3 regions of the Bacillus sp. WC2507 genome follow, and region 2 is predicted to be linked to each of the others. Evidence: riboswitches for the same ligand, from Rfam matches in the RefSeq annotation. Region 2 holds a riboswitch; each other region holds the start of a gene.
The links. A riboswitch is a leader RNA that binds a small molecule or an ion and turns the genes downstream of it on or off. The one in region 2 is predicted to bind S-adenosylmethionine.

Region 1 (5,264 bases), 1.4 Mb from region 2:
GGGTAGGAAAGAATCGATTCGACAGCACCTAAACTAACCGCAAAGACAGGTAATTTTACTTTTGATAGAAATTGGCGGAGTGCGTCTTCTGATTGTAAAGTGAAAGATAGGACAGCTCCGGCTGATGTAGCTTGAGATTGTTGAATATTAAATCCAAGATGTGATTGTAAGCCAGGATAATAGACATTTTGAACTTTAGCGTGCTCTTGTAAATAGTGTGCAATTTTATTGGCGTTTGCAGCTGAATGCTCAAGACGTACATGCAATGTTTTTAGACCACGAAGCACGAGAGAACAATCTTGAGGGCCTAAAATAGCGCCGAATGCATTTTGTAAAAATCCAAGTTTTTGAGCGAGTTCGGCATCTTTTACAACCGCTAATCCGGCAGTAACATCACTATGACCAGCAATGAATTTTGTGGCACTATGAAGAACGACATCGGCGCCAAGGTCAAGTGGCTTCTGGAATAGTGGTGTCAAAAATGTATTATCAACAAAAGTAAGGGCGTCAATAGATTTTGCAAGTTTAGAAACAGCACGAATATCTGTCACTTTTAAAAGCGGATTAGAGGGTGTTTCCACATAAAAGAGTTTTGTATTTGGCTTAATGTTTTGCTTTATTTCTTCTAAATTAGTCATATCAACAAATGTATGGGAAACACCGTAACGGGAGAGAACTTCAGTTATAATTCGATAAGTGCCTCCGTATACGTCTTCTGAAATGAGTACGTGATCACCTTGTGAAAGAAGGAGGAATGCAGTAGAAATCGCTGCAATCCCTGATGCGAAGGCAAATCCTTTTGTTCCGCCTTCTAATAAAGCAATGATATCTTCAAGAGCTTCACGAGTTGGATTACCAGATCGGCTATAGTCATATTTTCCGAACGTATCTACATCAAACTGGTGGAATGTTGATGTATTATAGATGGGAACGTTAACAGCTCCTGTTTGCGAGTCATGTTTATATTGGTTGTGCAGTAAGAGTGTATCTATAGAATAACTCATATTCTTACACCTTCTTTTACAAGTTTAATGGCTTGCTGTAAGTCTTGAATTAAATCGTTACTATTTTCAATGCCAACGGAAAATCGCAGAAGACGATTACATACACCGTTTGCTGTTCTGATTTCTTCAGGAATATCAGCGTGTGTTTGCGTTGCTGGATATGTCATTAAACTTTCAACACCACCAAGACTTTCAGCGAATGTAATTAAGGATAAAGATTGTAAGAATGGATTGATCCATGTTTCATCTTTCAGACGAAATGAGATCATGCCGCCTCTTCCAGGATAAAATACATCTGTCACCCCGTCTTCATCATTTAAATAAGCGACAACTGCTTTTGCATTTTCTTCATGTTGTCTCATACGAAGCGCTAACGTTTTCATACCACGAATTAATAGCCATGAGTCAAATGGGCTTAAGACCGCACCAGAGGCATTATGATAATGAGCGATTTCCTCACAAAGTTCCTTACCTTTTGCAACGACAAGTCCGCTTAGGACATCGTTATGTCCTCCTAAATATTTTGTTGCGCTATGAAGTACAATGTCAGCACCTTCTGTTAATGGTTGCTGTATATAAGGTGTGTAGAATGTGTTGTCTACAATAAGAAGTAGTCCGTGTCTTTTCGCTACAGTTGCGACAGCGGCAATATCAGTAACTTGCATTAATGGATTAGTCGGAGTTTCTATGAAAATAGCCTTTGTTTCAATTGTGATAGACTGCTCAATTTGTTTAATAGATTGTGTATTTACGTATCTACATCGAACGTTCCACTTTTTTTCGTGCTCAGAAAATAATCGATAAGTGCCCCCGTATAAATCTTCGGATACAATAAGTTCATCTCCGGAACGGAATAGGGAAAGGACAAGGAGAACAGCTGCCATCCCTGAACTACAGGCATAACCTTGTTCACCGTATTCTAAATCTGCGATTGCCTGTTCTAAAAGGCCGCGAGTTGGATTGCCAGTTCGTGAGTAGTCAAAGCCAGTAGATTTGCCAATTCCTTCATGACGATAAGCAGTTGAGAAATAAACAGGTGGATTAACAGTTCCTGTTGTAGTTTCGCTCCGGTTTCCGATTTGTGCTAGTTTTGTTTCGATAGTTGACATGTGAAAATTCCTCCCTTTTAAATTAACAATTAAGTGAATGTAAAATAAAAAAAGCCTTCTAAGAAGAAGGCTTTCGGTTTGAATAGAGTCTTCTTCTCATCTGTCAAATCTTTCACAATTTGCTGGAATTAGCACCTTATTAACAAATGTTAATGGTTGCTGAGGCGTCGTAGGGCCAGTCCCTCTACCTCTCTAGATAAGAATGTTCGTATGAAATTTTATTATGTTTTTAACTTTACAACAAAAGATAATTGAATTGCAACTTTATTTTAAATAATTTTTATTTTTCCGCAAGTGTCATTGACTTTTGCATTTGTGCGTGCTAAATTTATTAAAAAATTAGCAAACATTGTTAAAAGGGGAACGCATTTCCTTTTAGCTACATAAATAAAATAATAAAGACAACTCTTATTGAGAGCGGTGGAGGGAAAGGCCCTGTGAAACCCGGCAACCTTCAAACGAAATGTTTGAAACGGTGCTAATACCTGCAAAACGAATGTTTTGCATAATAAGAGGAGGAACAATTATGTCCCCCTCTTCAAAGTGAAGAGGGGGTTTTTATATTGATAGAAATGAGGGAGATTTGTGAAATTACTAGATTTATTGTCAAAAGGAATTGTAATAGGTGACGGTGCGGTTGGGACGTTATTACATTCACATGGTTTGCAAAGTAGTTTTGAAGAATTGAATATATCTGATCCAGATTTAATTATATCGATTCATAAGCAATATGTAGCTGCTGGGGCAGATGTGATTCAAACAAATACGTACGGAGCAAATGAAGCAAAATTACGTATGTATGGTTTAGAAAATCAAGTTACTGAAATTAATAGAGCGGCAGTAAAACTGGCGAAAGCATCTGTTACCGACAAAAATGCAATTTTAGGAACAATTGGCGGTATGAAACATATCGGAGCTGTTACGACAACTGATATGGAGCGAGAATTTATGTTGTTGGAACAGGCAAGTGCATTATTAGAAGAACAGGTTGATGGACTGCTATTAGAGACTTTCTATGATGAGTTTGAATTACTTCATGCTGTTCAGGTGTTACGAAAACAAACGAATATTCCAATTGTAGCTCAATTAGCGTTACATGAGGCAGGTACGACTCAAAATGGAAATGATGTAAATGAAATATTAAAACAGCTATTAGATTACGGTGCAAATGTTGTTGGATTGAACTGCCAACTAGGGCCACTTCATATGACGGAAGCTTTTAAAATGATATCGATTCCTCAAAATGGCTACTTGTCAGCATATCCAAATGCAGGTCTTCCAAATTATGTGGAGGGACGTTACGTATATGAAGGAAGTCCGGCTTATTTCGAAGCGATGACACCGAAATTTATTGAGCAAGGTATTCGGTTATTGGGTGGTTGTTGTGGCACGACTCCAGAACATATTGAAAGTATGAAACGTGCTACTCTAAATGTTACGCCTGTAATAGAAAAGGATACGATTCAAAGACCAAAAGTAGTTCATACACATGAGAAACGTTCAAAAGCTCATGTCACTTTAGCAGAGAAAGCAAAAAAACAAACGACAGTAGTAGTGGAATTAGATCCACCGAAAACGTTAGATACGCAGCGGTTTTTTGAAGGCGCAAGAGCATTGAAAAGAGCTGGAGCAGATGCTATTACTCTAGCAGATAATTCATTAGCATCGCCTCGCATCTCGAATATGGCAATGGGAGCATTATTAACGAAGCATGATATTCCAGTATTGACGCATTTAACGTGTAGAGATCATAACGTCATCGGACTACAATCTCATTTACTAGGCCTATCAGCGTTAGGTATGGAAGAAGTGTTAGCTTTAACTGGTGATCCAGCACGTGTTGGTGATTTTCCAGGTGCCACTTCTGTATATGATTTGTCCTCTATTGAGCTCATTAAAATGATTAAAGAAATGAATGATGGGCGCTCTATTTTAGGGAAATCAATAGGTCCAGCAACAAGATTTTCAGTGGGAGGTGCGTTTAACCCGCATGTAAGACATTTAAAAGCAGCGGTTAAGCGAATGGAACGGAAAATAGATGCTGGAGCAGAATATTTCTTAACTCAGCCGATTTACGATGTCGCGTTAATGGAAGAAGTGTATGAAGCGACAAAACATTTGGAACAACCGCTTTTTATTGGGATTATGCCATTAATAAGTAAACGGAATGCAGATTTTCTTCATTTTGAGGTGCCAGGAATTACGCTACCTGAAGAAATAAGGGAGAGAATGGATGGACATGAAACGAAAGAGGCAGCAATTGAGGAAGGAATTCGCATTTCACAAGAACTAATTGATGCGGCGATGAAATATTTTAACGGCATTTATCTTATTACACCATTTCTAAAATATGAAATTACAGAACACCTTGTTAAATATGTGAGAGAAAAGCAAGAAGTGAAAGAAGGTATTAATTGATGAAACGTATAGAAGAAAAATTACAAAATAACATCTTAATATTAGATGGTGCAATGGGGACAATGATCCAGCAAGAGGACTTAACTGCGGAAGATTTCGGAGGAGAAGAGTACGAAGGCTGTAATGAATATTTAGTAGAAACAAGGCCTGATGTCATTTTAAAGATTCATAAAGCTTATATTGAAGCTGGTGCGGATATTATTGAAACAAATACATTTGGGGCGACGAATATTGTATTAAATGATTATGAGTTGTCTCATTTAGATGAGGAACTAAATGAGAAAGCAGCACGTTTAGCAAAGCAAGCTGTTATAGAAAGCGGGAAGGAAGTATATGTTGCGGGAGCAATGGGGCCGACAACGAAAGCGATTAGTGTTACTGGTGGTGTGACGTTTGAAGAATTAATTGAAGCCTATACACGGCAGGCAAGAGGATTATTGAATGGAGAAGTTGATGTATTACTCGTTGAGACGAGTCAAGATATGCGTAATGTGAAGGCAGCTTATATTGGAATTCAAGCAGCTTTTGATGAACTAAATACAATTGTTCCTATTATGATTTCGGGAACGATTGAACCGATGGGAACGACTCTGGCTGGGCAAACAATTGAGGCTTTTTACTTATCGATAGAACATATGAAGCCGTTATCGGTTGGGTTAAACTGTGCGACTGGTCCGGAGTTTATGAGAGACCATATTCGTTCACTATCTGATTTATCGGAGTGTTACATTTC
Region 2 (5,264 bases):
TTCGACACAAAAAGAAGCGCTTGAGAATTATAAAAATGCGTTGAGTGGAAGTGGAGATTCATTTAGACCGACTTCAAGTGGTAAAGAAGCACAAAAAGAAGGTACTGTACAACGTGTATATAAAGAAAAATCAAGTGAAAATACGATTGTGTACGTACTATTAGAAAATGAGCAAAAAGTATTTATGGTACCAGCGAAGAAATTCCCATATGCAATGTTTACAGAAGTAGGGGATCCAATCCAAATCACATATTTAGACACAGGAGAAACAATGGCATCTGTATCTAAATTTACAAATAGTAATTTGAAAAAGTAAAGCGATAGAAATTCTATCGCTTTTTTTTACAGTATAAAACAGGAAAATGCACTATACTTGACGTATGTTTATGTTGTAACTATAATTGTTACGATTTAGTATGTATCGGAAAGGGTGAATTGAAAAAGTGAATGAAGTTAATCACGAAATATATAAACCTGTAAAGATGAACAGGTTATGGATGATTCTTGTACTAGGGACACTTACGGCGATCGGGCCATTATCTATTGATATGTATTTGCCTTCGTTACCGAAATTAACAGATGATTTACAAACGGGTGCATCCCTTGCGCAGCTTACATTGACAGCTTGTTTGCTTGGGCTATCAGTAGGACAGTTGTTTGTCGGTTCAATTAGTGATATTTACGGAAGACGCAAACCTCTTATTATTGCTCTTATTATTTATGTTGCTTCTTCTTTACTTTGCGCTATTGCGCCATCTATTTGGAGTTTAGTATTATTACGCTTCTTACAAGGAGCTTCAGGATCAGCAGGGATTGTTATATCACGTGCAATGGTACGTGATATGTATTCAGGTTCTGAAATGACGAAGTTTTTCTCGCTGCTCATGTTAGTAAACGGAGCAGCGCCTATTTTGGCACCGATTATTGGGGGACAATTACTACAGTTCACAACATGGCGCGGTGTCTTCATCGTTCTTGGAGCAATTAGTGTATTTATGTTAATATCAGCTACTTTCGTATTACGTGAAACATTACCTCCTGAAGAAAGAGAAACAGGTGGTTTGTCAGGGACATTGGCGACGTACGGAAAACTGTTAAAGGATCGTCTGTTTATGGGATATGCATTGTCACAAGGGTTAGTAACGGCGGCAATGTTTGCGTACATTTCGGGATCACCATTTGTGTTGCAGAACATATACGGAGCATCACCACAGCAATTTAGCTTATTCTTTGCGATTAATGGTATCGGTATTATTATTGCTAGTCAGGTTACGGGCCGTTTAGCGGGGAAAGTGAATGAGAAGACATTATTTGTTTCCGGTATTATTATTGCAGCTGTTGGTGGTTTATCTTTACTATTAACAATCGTACTAGGAATAGGTTTAATTGGTGTTTTATGTTCCTTATTCCTTGTCGTGTCAAGCGTGGGGGTTGTATCAACAACTGGGTTCTCATTAGCGATGAGAAATCAGAAACAAGCTGCAGGAACAGCATCAGCTTTATTAGGCTTATTACAGTTTATTTCAGGAGCACTTGTTGCACCGCTAGTAGGTATTGGTGGAAGCAACACCGCATTACCGATGGGAGTTGTTATAGCGCTTTGTGAAATTGGTGCTGTATTATGTTATCTATTTATGGCCAGAAGAAGTGAGAAGCAGTTTGAACTGCAACAAAGACAAAATTTAGAGGCTTAATAAAAAAGAGCTGATTCAAATATTTTTTGAATCAGCTCTTTTTTCATTTTTTGAAATAACGCATACAGTTTCGTAAGGTGATGCAAAAGTTATTTGCTTGAACTACTCACCACTTAACGTCCTTACGGACTGTTTGAAGTGGGAGATTCCTAAGTACAGAAGCCTAGTGGCTTCTAATTCATTAGGCTATCCCCGTAGTTCCTACGGTTAGAAGCCTTAAAGCTTCATTTTTAAGATTGATACTTGCGTTAATATCTCTGTCGTGATGACTATTGCACTCAGGACAATCCCATTCACGAAGATTTAGATTCTTAACGTCTTTATTTTGATACCCACAACAAGAACATAATTGGCTTGAAGCAAATGTTTTGGATACCGGAATGACTTGTTTTCCATACCATTTTGCCTTGTATTCTAGCAACGTTCTAAATTGTGACCAAGATACTTCACTAATCGCTTTTGCTAACTTATGATTTTTTAACATATTCGATACTTGTAAATCTTCTATACCGATAACATCGTGGTTTTTGATGATTTCAGTTGAGATTTTGTCCAAGTAATCTTTTCTAGCATTAGCTATGTATTCATGAATTCTAGCTACCCTTACTCGTTGTTTATTCCAGCGAGAAGATCCTTTCATTCTTCTAGAAAGAACACGCTGTGCTTTTGCCAACTTCTCTTCCAATGAGCGAAAAAATTTAGGGTTTTTATAGGTTGTTCCATCTGACAAAATGGCGAAATCTTTTAACCCTACATCCATTCCAATATAAGAATGTGTTTTCGGAAGTTCTTGCACTTCTGTTTCAACTAACAAGGACACAAAGTATTTACCAGAAGGGTTCCGTCTAACCGTAGCATTTAAAATACGTCCCTTTACTTCACGACTTTTGGCAAATCGAACAAGACCTAGTTTCGGCAATTTCATTTTGTTTCCCACAACAACAATGTTTTCATTTGTTTGTTTTGTGGTATAAGATTGTACGTTGTTCTTTTTAGATTTGAAACGCGGGGCACTGTTTTGTTTTTTAAAAAAGCGTGTGTAAGCATCCGCAAGGTTGCGAACAGACGATTGAATAGCAATACTATCCACTTCTTTTAGCCAAACAAACTCTTTCTTCATGGCAGGAAGTTTGGCAGAGCATGTACCATATGTCAAACCCTTTCCTGTTTCTTTGTATGCATTATCCCATAGAGATAGGAAGTGATTGAATACAAAACGAGAACAACCAATCGTTTTATTAATCAGGATCGCTTGTGCTTTATTTGGATAGATACGAAATTTATACGCTTTATTAATCATCCTTCGTTTCACCTCCATTTCGATATATGTCTATTATATACCAAACATACATTCGATTGATAGTGAAGTGATTATTACAAATTTCCTGGTAATACTTTACATATGTCGAACGATTAAGATGACTTCCTGTCATCTCTTGTTCGAAGCCAATTCATCTCCCACCTACTCGCTGGGCTACGTCCTTCACGATCCTTGAGGAAGGAGTCTTCTTGGCTAAATTGATAAAGTGACGATACTGTGACAAAAATGTTGGTGTGTATATTAAGATATCGTCTTAAGTGTAAAAAGTAGGGTGTTCTCGGTATAATAACAAGTGGAGATAAAATAAACTATAATGAGTAATAGCTGTAGATAAAAGGAGAAGAAGAGATGAAGAAGGTTTTGGGTATTGCTGTAATGGGAAGTATGCTCCTTCTAGCAGGGTGTAATGGAAATAAAGATACGAAAGAACCGAAAGAAAAGGTAGAGCAATCTACTGAACAAAAAGAAGAGATAAAAGAATACCTTGCAGTACATGAAAAATACGATATAAAAATAAATAAAGAAATTAATAAAGCACTGCAGTTATTTGAAGTGGCAAAAGAAAAGGGCGGTAAGGAAATAACGAATGCTACATATAAAGAAGACGTGCAAAAGGTAACGACGAGCATGTTAGAAGATATTGATCATATACGTAAAGAAATTCGTGTTCCAAAGTCGAAAGAGAAAGAACATGAGGTATATGTTGGTTTCTTGAATGAATCAGAACAAGCGATGAAAAAATTACAGAAGTTAGCTAAAGAAGAAGATTCATCGTTGATTCGTGATATAGAAATTAATTTTGCAACAGCATCGACATACTATAAACGTTTTCAAGCAGAAACGAAAAAATAACCTTGCGCATGCAAGGTTATTTTTTCTTCTTACCATCTCCGTCTTCATCCTCGGATACTAATACCTTCTGTTCTTCGTGAAATTCAGAAATTGTTTGTCCGGTAATATTATCGAATGGAGTTATAAAAAGAAGTGATACGTTTCTTTTGAATAAAGAGTTTATAGAAGCCGATGATGACAAGTATAACGATGGTTAATGGTAATCCTATAGTAGCAAGAAGTAAGGAATCCATTTTATAACTCCTTTAATACAATTTCTTTTTATTATAAGCGAAAGATTGTAATTTCAATAACTAGCATCGCAGAAAACTGATTTTTCTAAATATATCTAATTTGATTGACTTTTCATTTTTTCAGAATTATAATTCGAAATATACAATTTGAACCAAATAATAATATAGCAATTTACTTATCCAGAGAGGTAGAGGGACTGGCCCTATGACACCTCAGCAGCGGGTTCTATAACAGGAACACCGTGCTAATTCCAGCAAGCAAGTCTTGAAAGATAAGTGATGGGCCTTTGTTTATTAAGCCTTGATCTTATTTTTTTAAGATCAAGGCTTTTTGTATTCTAAAAAGAGAAAAGGGAGTAATGGGGAAAATACGTTAATAAAACTAAGTAAATTTATGTGTTTAGGGGGTTATTGAAGTGTATGTAATTAAAAAATTATCGGTTATGGTATTCACACTATGGGTTATTACGACAGTGACATTTCTAATTATGCATATTATTCCAGGCGATCCATTTTCATCGGATGCGAAAATCTTTCCTGAAGAAGTGATACAAAATATGAGAGCAAAGTATCATCTTGATGAACCGTTATGGAATCAATATGTTGCGTATCTAGACGGCGTAGTTCATTTTGATTTTGGTGAATCCGTTCAATCGACGGGGCAAGGCGTATCAGAAATTATAACGACAGGATTTGGTCCATCAGCGATTATTGGTTTACAAGCACTTGTTATTTCATTATTAGTCGGAATTGCAGCAGGTACATTTGCTGCTCTCTATCACGGGAGAGTAATTGATTATGGTGTGAGTTTACTTGCGATTCTCGGCATATCTATTCCAAGTTTTATTTTAGCACCACTATTTATACAAGTATTCGCTATTCAATTTGAGCTCTTACCAGTAGCGTCTTGGGGCACATTCGAGCATACGGTGTTGCCATCCTTTGCATTAGCGTTAGGGCCAATCGCGGTTATTACAAGGTTTGTTCGTTCTAATATGATCGAAGTTTTGCAGAGTGATTATATTAAGCTAGCAAGAGCGAAAGGTATACCAATTAAGAAGATTATTATAAGACACGCTCTTCGGAATGCAATTGTTCCAGTACTTACATTTGTTGGACCGTTAATGGCTGGGCTTTTAACAGGGACTTTCGTTATTGAAAAAA
Region 3 (5,264 bases), 670 kb from region 2:
TGAGGCAAACGATGTAGCATATGAGATGATTCATATTGTTGAAAATCCACCATCAAAAGAAGATTTACGTAATTTACATGAAAAAAGTGAATTACCATTGAAAAAATTCTTTAATACAAGTGGAATGCGTTACCGTGAACTTGGTCTGAAAGATAAGTTAAAAGATGCGAGCGAAGACGAAATGTATGAGCTTTTAGCATCTGATGGCATGTTGATTAAGCGTCCAATTGTAACAGATGGAACGAATGTAACACTTGGTTTTAACGAAGAGCAGTTTGAAAGTGTGTGGAAAAAGTACCAATAAGGTATTTTTACATAATTAATACATTCACTGGAGGTACAGTCATGAGCATTCCAAATAATTTACGTTACTCTGAAGAACACGAATGGGTAAAAACTGAAGGTAATGAAGTTGTTATCGGTATTACTCACTTTGCACAAGGTGAGCTAGGCGATATCGTATTCGTTGAACTTCCTGAAGTAGGTGCAACAATCGAAGCTGACGAGCCATTCGGAAGCGTAGAATCTGTTAAAACAGTTTCTGAGTTATACGCTCCTGTAAGCGGTAAAGTTGTAGCAGTAAACGAAGAATTAAGTGACCAACCAGAACTTGTTAACGAATCTCCATACGAGGGTGCATGGATGGTTAAAGTTGAACTTTCTGATGCAAGCCAAGTTGAGAAGTTATTAACTGCAGAAAAATATGCAGAAATGACAAACCAAGACTAATTATAGTCGACTAAAGGACAGCCTTTGTGCTGTCCTTTTTTATTTTGGGTTAAATAATGAATGTAGAATCATATACTAATTATTGTGTAGGAGAACGTTTTCTGAAAAAACTTTTTCGCTTGTGCTTTTCATTATGATCCAGCTCCAGCGGCTAGATTGTTTGGTGGCTTCACTTCTTCCTGCAAGGCAAAAAGCGCCTTTACGTCAGAAGCTCCATCCCCCTCACAATCTGAACGAGCCGCTTGTGCTTTTCTTTGTCTAGCTCCACCTCCTAGCCCTTCATGTCTAAGAACCTCCCGCACGAGAAGACAAAAAGCGTCTTCTGTACGAAAGAACCTTAGCCAACAGGGCTGAACAGTCGGCTCCGCTTTTCTTTTGCAAAAATAAACAGGAAACAACATGAAAATAACGAATATACTATATACTAAGTTAAAGGTTGTATAGTATATGGTGATCGGGTGATGACATATGATTTATGTGGAAAAAGTCATTATTGTAGAAGGTAAATCAGATAGGAGAAAGATTGAATCTATTATTCGTGAACCGGTGGAAATTGTTTGTACAAATGGTACAATTGGTTTGTCGAAAATGGATGAGCTCATTGATCAGCTTTTTGATAAGGAAGTATATGTGCTAGTGGATGCTGATGATGCTGGAGAAAAGTTAAGGAAACAATTTCGAAAAGAATTTCCGCAAGCAGAGCATATTTATATTGATCGCTCGTACCGGGAAGTGGCAACCGCGCCATCTTCACACTTAGCAAATGTATTATGGGGAGCTGACATTGACGTTTATACAGAATATTTACGGTAAGGAATGATAGAAGTGATTGACTGGACAGGAGCCGAAGCAACAGCCCTAATAGAGAATGAAGAAAAAACAGTGTTATATGTATATACTCCAATGTGTGGAACATGCCAATTAGCAAAAAAGATGTTAACAGTCGTTGAGATGACAATTGAAGACTTGAAAATTGGAATGTTAGATTTAAATTATGCTCCGCATTTAGCGAAAGAGTATGGAATCGAAAGTGTACCGTGTTTACTTGTTTTTGAAAATGGGACACTCATGAAGAAGATATATGCATTTCATTCGGTTGAATATTTATATACGGAATTAAAGTAGGCGGCAAAGTTTTTGCCGCCTCGACATATTTCTTGGGAAATATGTCGAGATGCAGGGTGGTTACAGTATTTGTCGAGCGAAAGTAACAGGATTGCTCTTTAGTGAGAGGGAATGGTATGTGTAATAGAAAGTGATATGAAGGATGTGATTTAGGGTGAAATTATATTCTTTGCTGCAATCATTTGTAAATTACGCTAATGGTCAATATCATTTAGAGCCGCTTTTAAGACAAGGAGAAAAAACTGTTAATTTTCGCTTTGGAGATGAAAGTTGTTCGTTACAAATTTCAAGAGATTATATAGAGCTGCTACATGAGGAAAGAGGAACGGAGCAAATCGTTTGTGTTGATGAAGAAGATGTAAAACAATTGGTGAACGGCAATGTACGATTGCAAATGTTAATGAACGATGGACGTGTACAATATTCGGGAACGTATCGAACGATGCTATTAGTTGAATCGATGTTTCATATATGTAAACCGATGTCAGTAGGTGCTTAAAATTCTGAAGTTTCATTTTTTGCGAAAATTTCTGTTGACATGGTGTATGGATATTGATACAATTCAATTCATAAAATATAGACAATTTCATAAATTACAAATCAGACGAAAATGTAATCTGATTTCTCTTATCAAGAGAGGTGGAGGGACTGTGCCCTGTGAAGCCCGGCAACCGTCAACTTATGTTGAAATGGTGCCAATTCCTGCAAAGCAAATGCTTTGAGAGATGAGAGAGAGGGATAATGTTGTTATATACGCATATAAACCTTTCTGCTTCTCTAAAGCGGAAAGGTTTTTTTGTTGTTTGAATGTGGAGGACATTCAAATAATAAAAGTAATGATAACGGTGGACTACACGCATTAAACATAAAAAATTGCGGAGTCGATCCAAATAAAAAAGGGGTGATACACCATGATTCTATTAGAGAATGTAAAGAAAATATATAAAGCAAAAAGCGGTGATGTCACTGCTGTAGATAACGCCAATTTAAAAATAGAGAAAGGCGAAATATTTGGTGTTATCGGATATAGTGGTGCTGGGAAAAGTTCGTTAATCAGATTATTCAATCAGCTAGAGAAACCAACTTCAGGACAAATTACAATTGCAAATCGTGTCATTTCAGCCATTACAGGAAGCGAACTTCGTAAGGCAAGGCAAGAGATCGGAATGATTTTTCAGCACTTCAACTTACTTTGGTCACGAACCGTACGTGAAAATATCGAGTTCCCACTTGAAATTGCAGGAGTCGATAAGGCGGTGAGAAGAAAACGTGTTGACGAGTTAATTCACCTTGTTGGATTAGAAGGAAGAGGAGACGCGTATCCATCCCAGCTAAGCGGAGGACAAAAGCAACGCGTTGGGATTGCAAGAGCGTTAGCTAATAACCCACAAGTACTTTTATGTGATGAAGCAACGTCAGCTCTTGATCCAGAAACGACAGATCAAATTTTAGATTTATTATTAGATATTAATAAGCGTCTCGGTTTAACAATTGTACTCATTACACACGAGATGCACGTGATTCGAAAGATTTGTAATCGTGTTGCGGTAATGGAGAAAGGAAAGATTGTAGAAACAGGTCCAGTACTTGATGTATTCCGTAATCCACAGAAAGATATTACAAAACGATTTGTACAGCAGTTAACGGATTCTGAAGATACAAATGAAACGATTGAAAGTTTAATTGAAAAGTATCCAGATGGTAAAGTAATTCGTTTGCAGTTTATCGGTGAGGCTGTAGAAAGACCAGTACTTCAAAGATTGATGCAACGCAGTGATATAGAAGTTAGCATTTTGCAAGGGAATATCGCACAAACGAATAATGGTTCTTACGGTAGTTTAGTTGTTCATTTAAATGGTGAGGAAACAGCGATTCAGCAAGCAATAGAGGGAATACATCAAGATCAAGTAGAGCTGGAGGTGATTGCACATGGATAAGTTACTCACAAATGTTGATTGGAATCAAATGTTAGAAGCAACTGGTGAAACGTTATATATGACGGCAATCGCCGCTCTTGCAACATTTGTTTTAGGACTAATTTTAGGATTGTTACTCTTTATGACAGCGAAAGATAATATATGGGAAAACAAAGCGGTTAACACGGCAATTGGAGCGTTCGTAAACATTTTCCGCTCGATACCGTTCATTATTTTAATCATTTTATTAATCCCATTCACAAAGATTCTGCTTGGAACAATTCTTGGAGCGAGTGCAGCACTTCCAGCTTTAATTATTGGAGCGGCACCATTTTACGCGAGAATGGTTGAAATCGCACTTCGTGAAATTGATAAAGGTGTAATTGAAGCTTCGAAAGCGATGGGAGCAAAAACAAGCACAATTATTTTGAAAGTGTTAATTCCAGAATCGTTACCAGCGTTAGTATCTGGTATTACGGTTACGACAATTGCGTTAGTAGGCTATACAGCAATGGCGGGAGTTGTTGGTGCTGGTGGTCTTGGAACACTTGCTTATTTAGAAGGATTCCAACGAGGAAATAACGATGTAACAATCGTTGCGACAATTTGTGTATTACTAGTTGTATTTTTCATTCAGTGGATTGGTGATCGTGTAACGACTCGAATAGATAAACGATAATAAAAAACGGGAGGATGTTTCAAATGAAAAAATTATTACTTACAGCACTTATTTCAACTTCAATTTTTGGGTTAGCTGCTTGTGGCGGGAAAGATAAAGATGAAAAGAAACTAGTTGTGGGGGCTTCTAATGTGCCGCATGCGGTTATTTTAGAAAAGGCTAAACCTTTATTAGAGAAAAAAGGAATTGAGTTAGAAATTAAAAAATTCCAAGACTACGTATTACCAAATAAATCGTTAGCGGATAAGGATTTAGATGCAAACTACTTCCAGCACATTCCGTATTTGGAAAAAGAAATTAAGGATAAAAAATATGATTTTGAAATAGCAGGGAAAATTCATTTAGAGCCAATTGGTGTATATTCTCAAAAATATAAGAGCTTAAAAGAACTTCCAGACGGGGCGACAATTATTATGAGTAATTCCGTTACTGACCATGGACGTGGTTTAGCAATTTTACAAAAAGAAGGCATTTTAAAAATTAAAGACGGAGTAGATCCAGTTAGTGCAACTCCAAAAGATATTGCAGATAATCCGAAAAACTTAAAGTTCAAAACGGATATTGAGCCTGGTTTGTTACCACAAGTGTATAACAATAAAGAAGGAGACGCTGTTTTAATTAACTCGAACTATGCAATTGATGCGAAATTAAACCCAGAAAAAGATGCGATTGCAATTGAAGGTGATGATTCTCCATACGCAAACGTATTAGTAGTTCGTAAAGGTGATAAAGATAAAAAAGCGATTAAAGAACTTGTAGAAGTATTGCATTCTAAAGAAATCGAAGACTTTATTACTAAAGAATATAAAGGAGCG

Region 1: it holds a riboswitch for S-adenosylmethionine, as region 2 does, so the genes downstream of both, ACUN28_RS07780 (bifunctional homocysteine S-methyltransferase/methylenetetrahydrofolate reductase) here and ACUN28_RS00570 (ABC transporter permease) in region 2, are expected to answer to the same signal.
Region 3: it holds a riboswitch for S-adenosylmethionine, as region 2 does, so the genes downstream of both, ACUN28_RS04020 (methionine ABC transporter ATP-binding protein) here and ACUN28_RS00570 (ABC transporter permease) in region 2, are expected to answer to the same signal.

Annotation. Positions count from the first base shown of each region.
Region 1 covers NZ_JBQXPN010000001.1:1,450,623-1,455,886, forward strand. Annotated here, with positions in the region: gene metC (cystathionine beta-lyase) at 1-1,004, opposite strand, end outside; gene metI (cystathionine gamma-synthase/O-acetylhomoserine thiolyase) at 1,001-2,113, opposite strand; SAM riboswitch class I at 2,207-2,316, opposite strand; SAM riboswitch class I at 2,519-2,628, shown strand; gene ACUN28_RS07780 (bifunctional homocysteine S-methyltransferase/methylenetetrahydrofolate reductase) at 2,699-4,531, shown strand; gene metH (methionine synthase) at 4,531-5,264, shown strand, end outside.
Region 2 covers NZ_JBQXPN010000001.1:98,717-103,980, reverse strand. Annotated here, with positions in the region: gene ACUN28_RS00595 (DUF3981 domain-containing protein) at 1-316, shown strand, start outside; gene ACUN28_RS00590 (multidrug effflux MFS transporter) at 435-1,694, shown strand; gene tnpB (IS200/IS605 family element RNA-guided endonuclease TnpB) at 1,876-2,994, opposite strand; gene ACUN28_RS00580 (lipoprotein) at 3,364-3,867, shown strand; partial or broken gene ACUN28_RS00575 (DUF3951 domain-containing protein) at 3,884-4,100, opposite strand; SAM riboswitch class I at 4,274-4,379, shown strand; gene ACUN28_RS00570 (ABC transporter permease) at 4,517-5,264, shown strand, end outside.
Region 3 covers NZ_JBQXPN010000001.1:765,511-770,774, forward strand. Annotated here, with positions in the region: gene ACUN28_RS03990 (arsenate reductase family protein) at 1-304, shown strand, start outside; gene gcvH (glycine cleavage system protein GcvH) at 346-729, shown strand; gene ACUN28_RS04000 (hypothetical protein) at 861-1,031, opposite strand; gene ACUN28_RS04005 (toprim domain-containing protein) at 1,198-1,542, shown strand; gene ACUN28_RS04010 (thioredoxin family protein) at 1,546-1,854, shown strand; gene ACUN28_RS04015 (hypothetical protein) at 2,009-2,353, shown strand; SAM riboswitch class I at 2,479-2,586, shown strand; gene ACUN28_RS04020 (methionine ABC transporter ATP-binding protein) at 2,766-3,791, shown strand; gene ACUN28_RS04025 (methionine ABC transporter permease) at 3,784-4,449, shown strand; gene metQ (methionine ABC transporter substrate-binding lipoprotein MetQ) at 4,473-5,264, shown strand, end outside.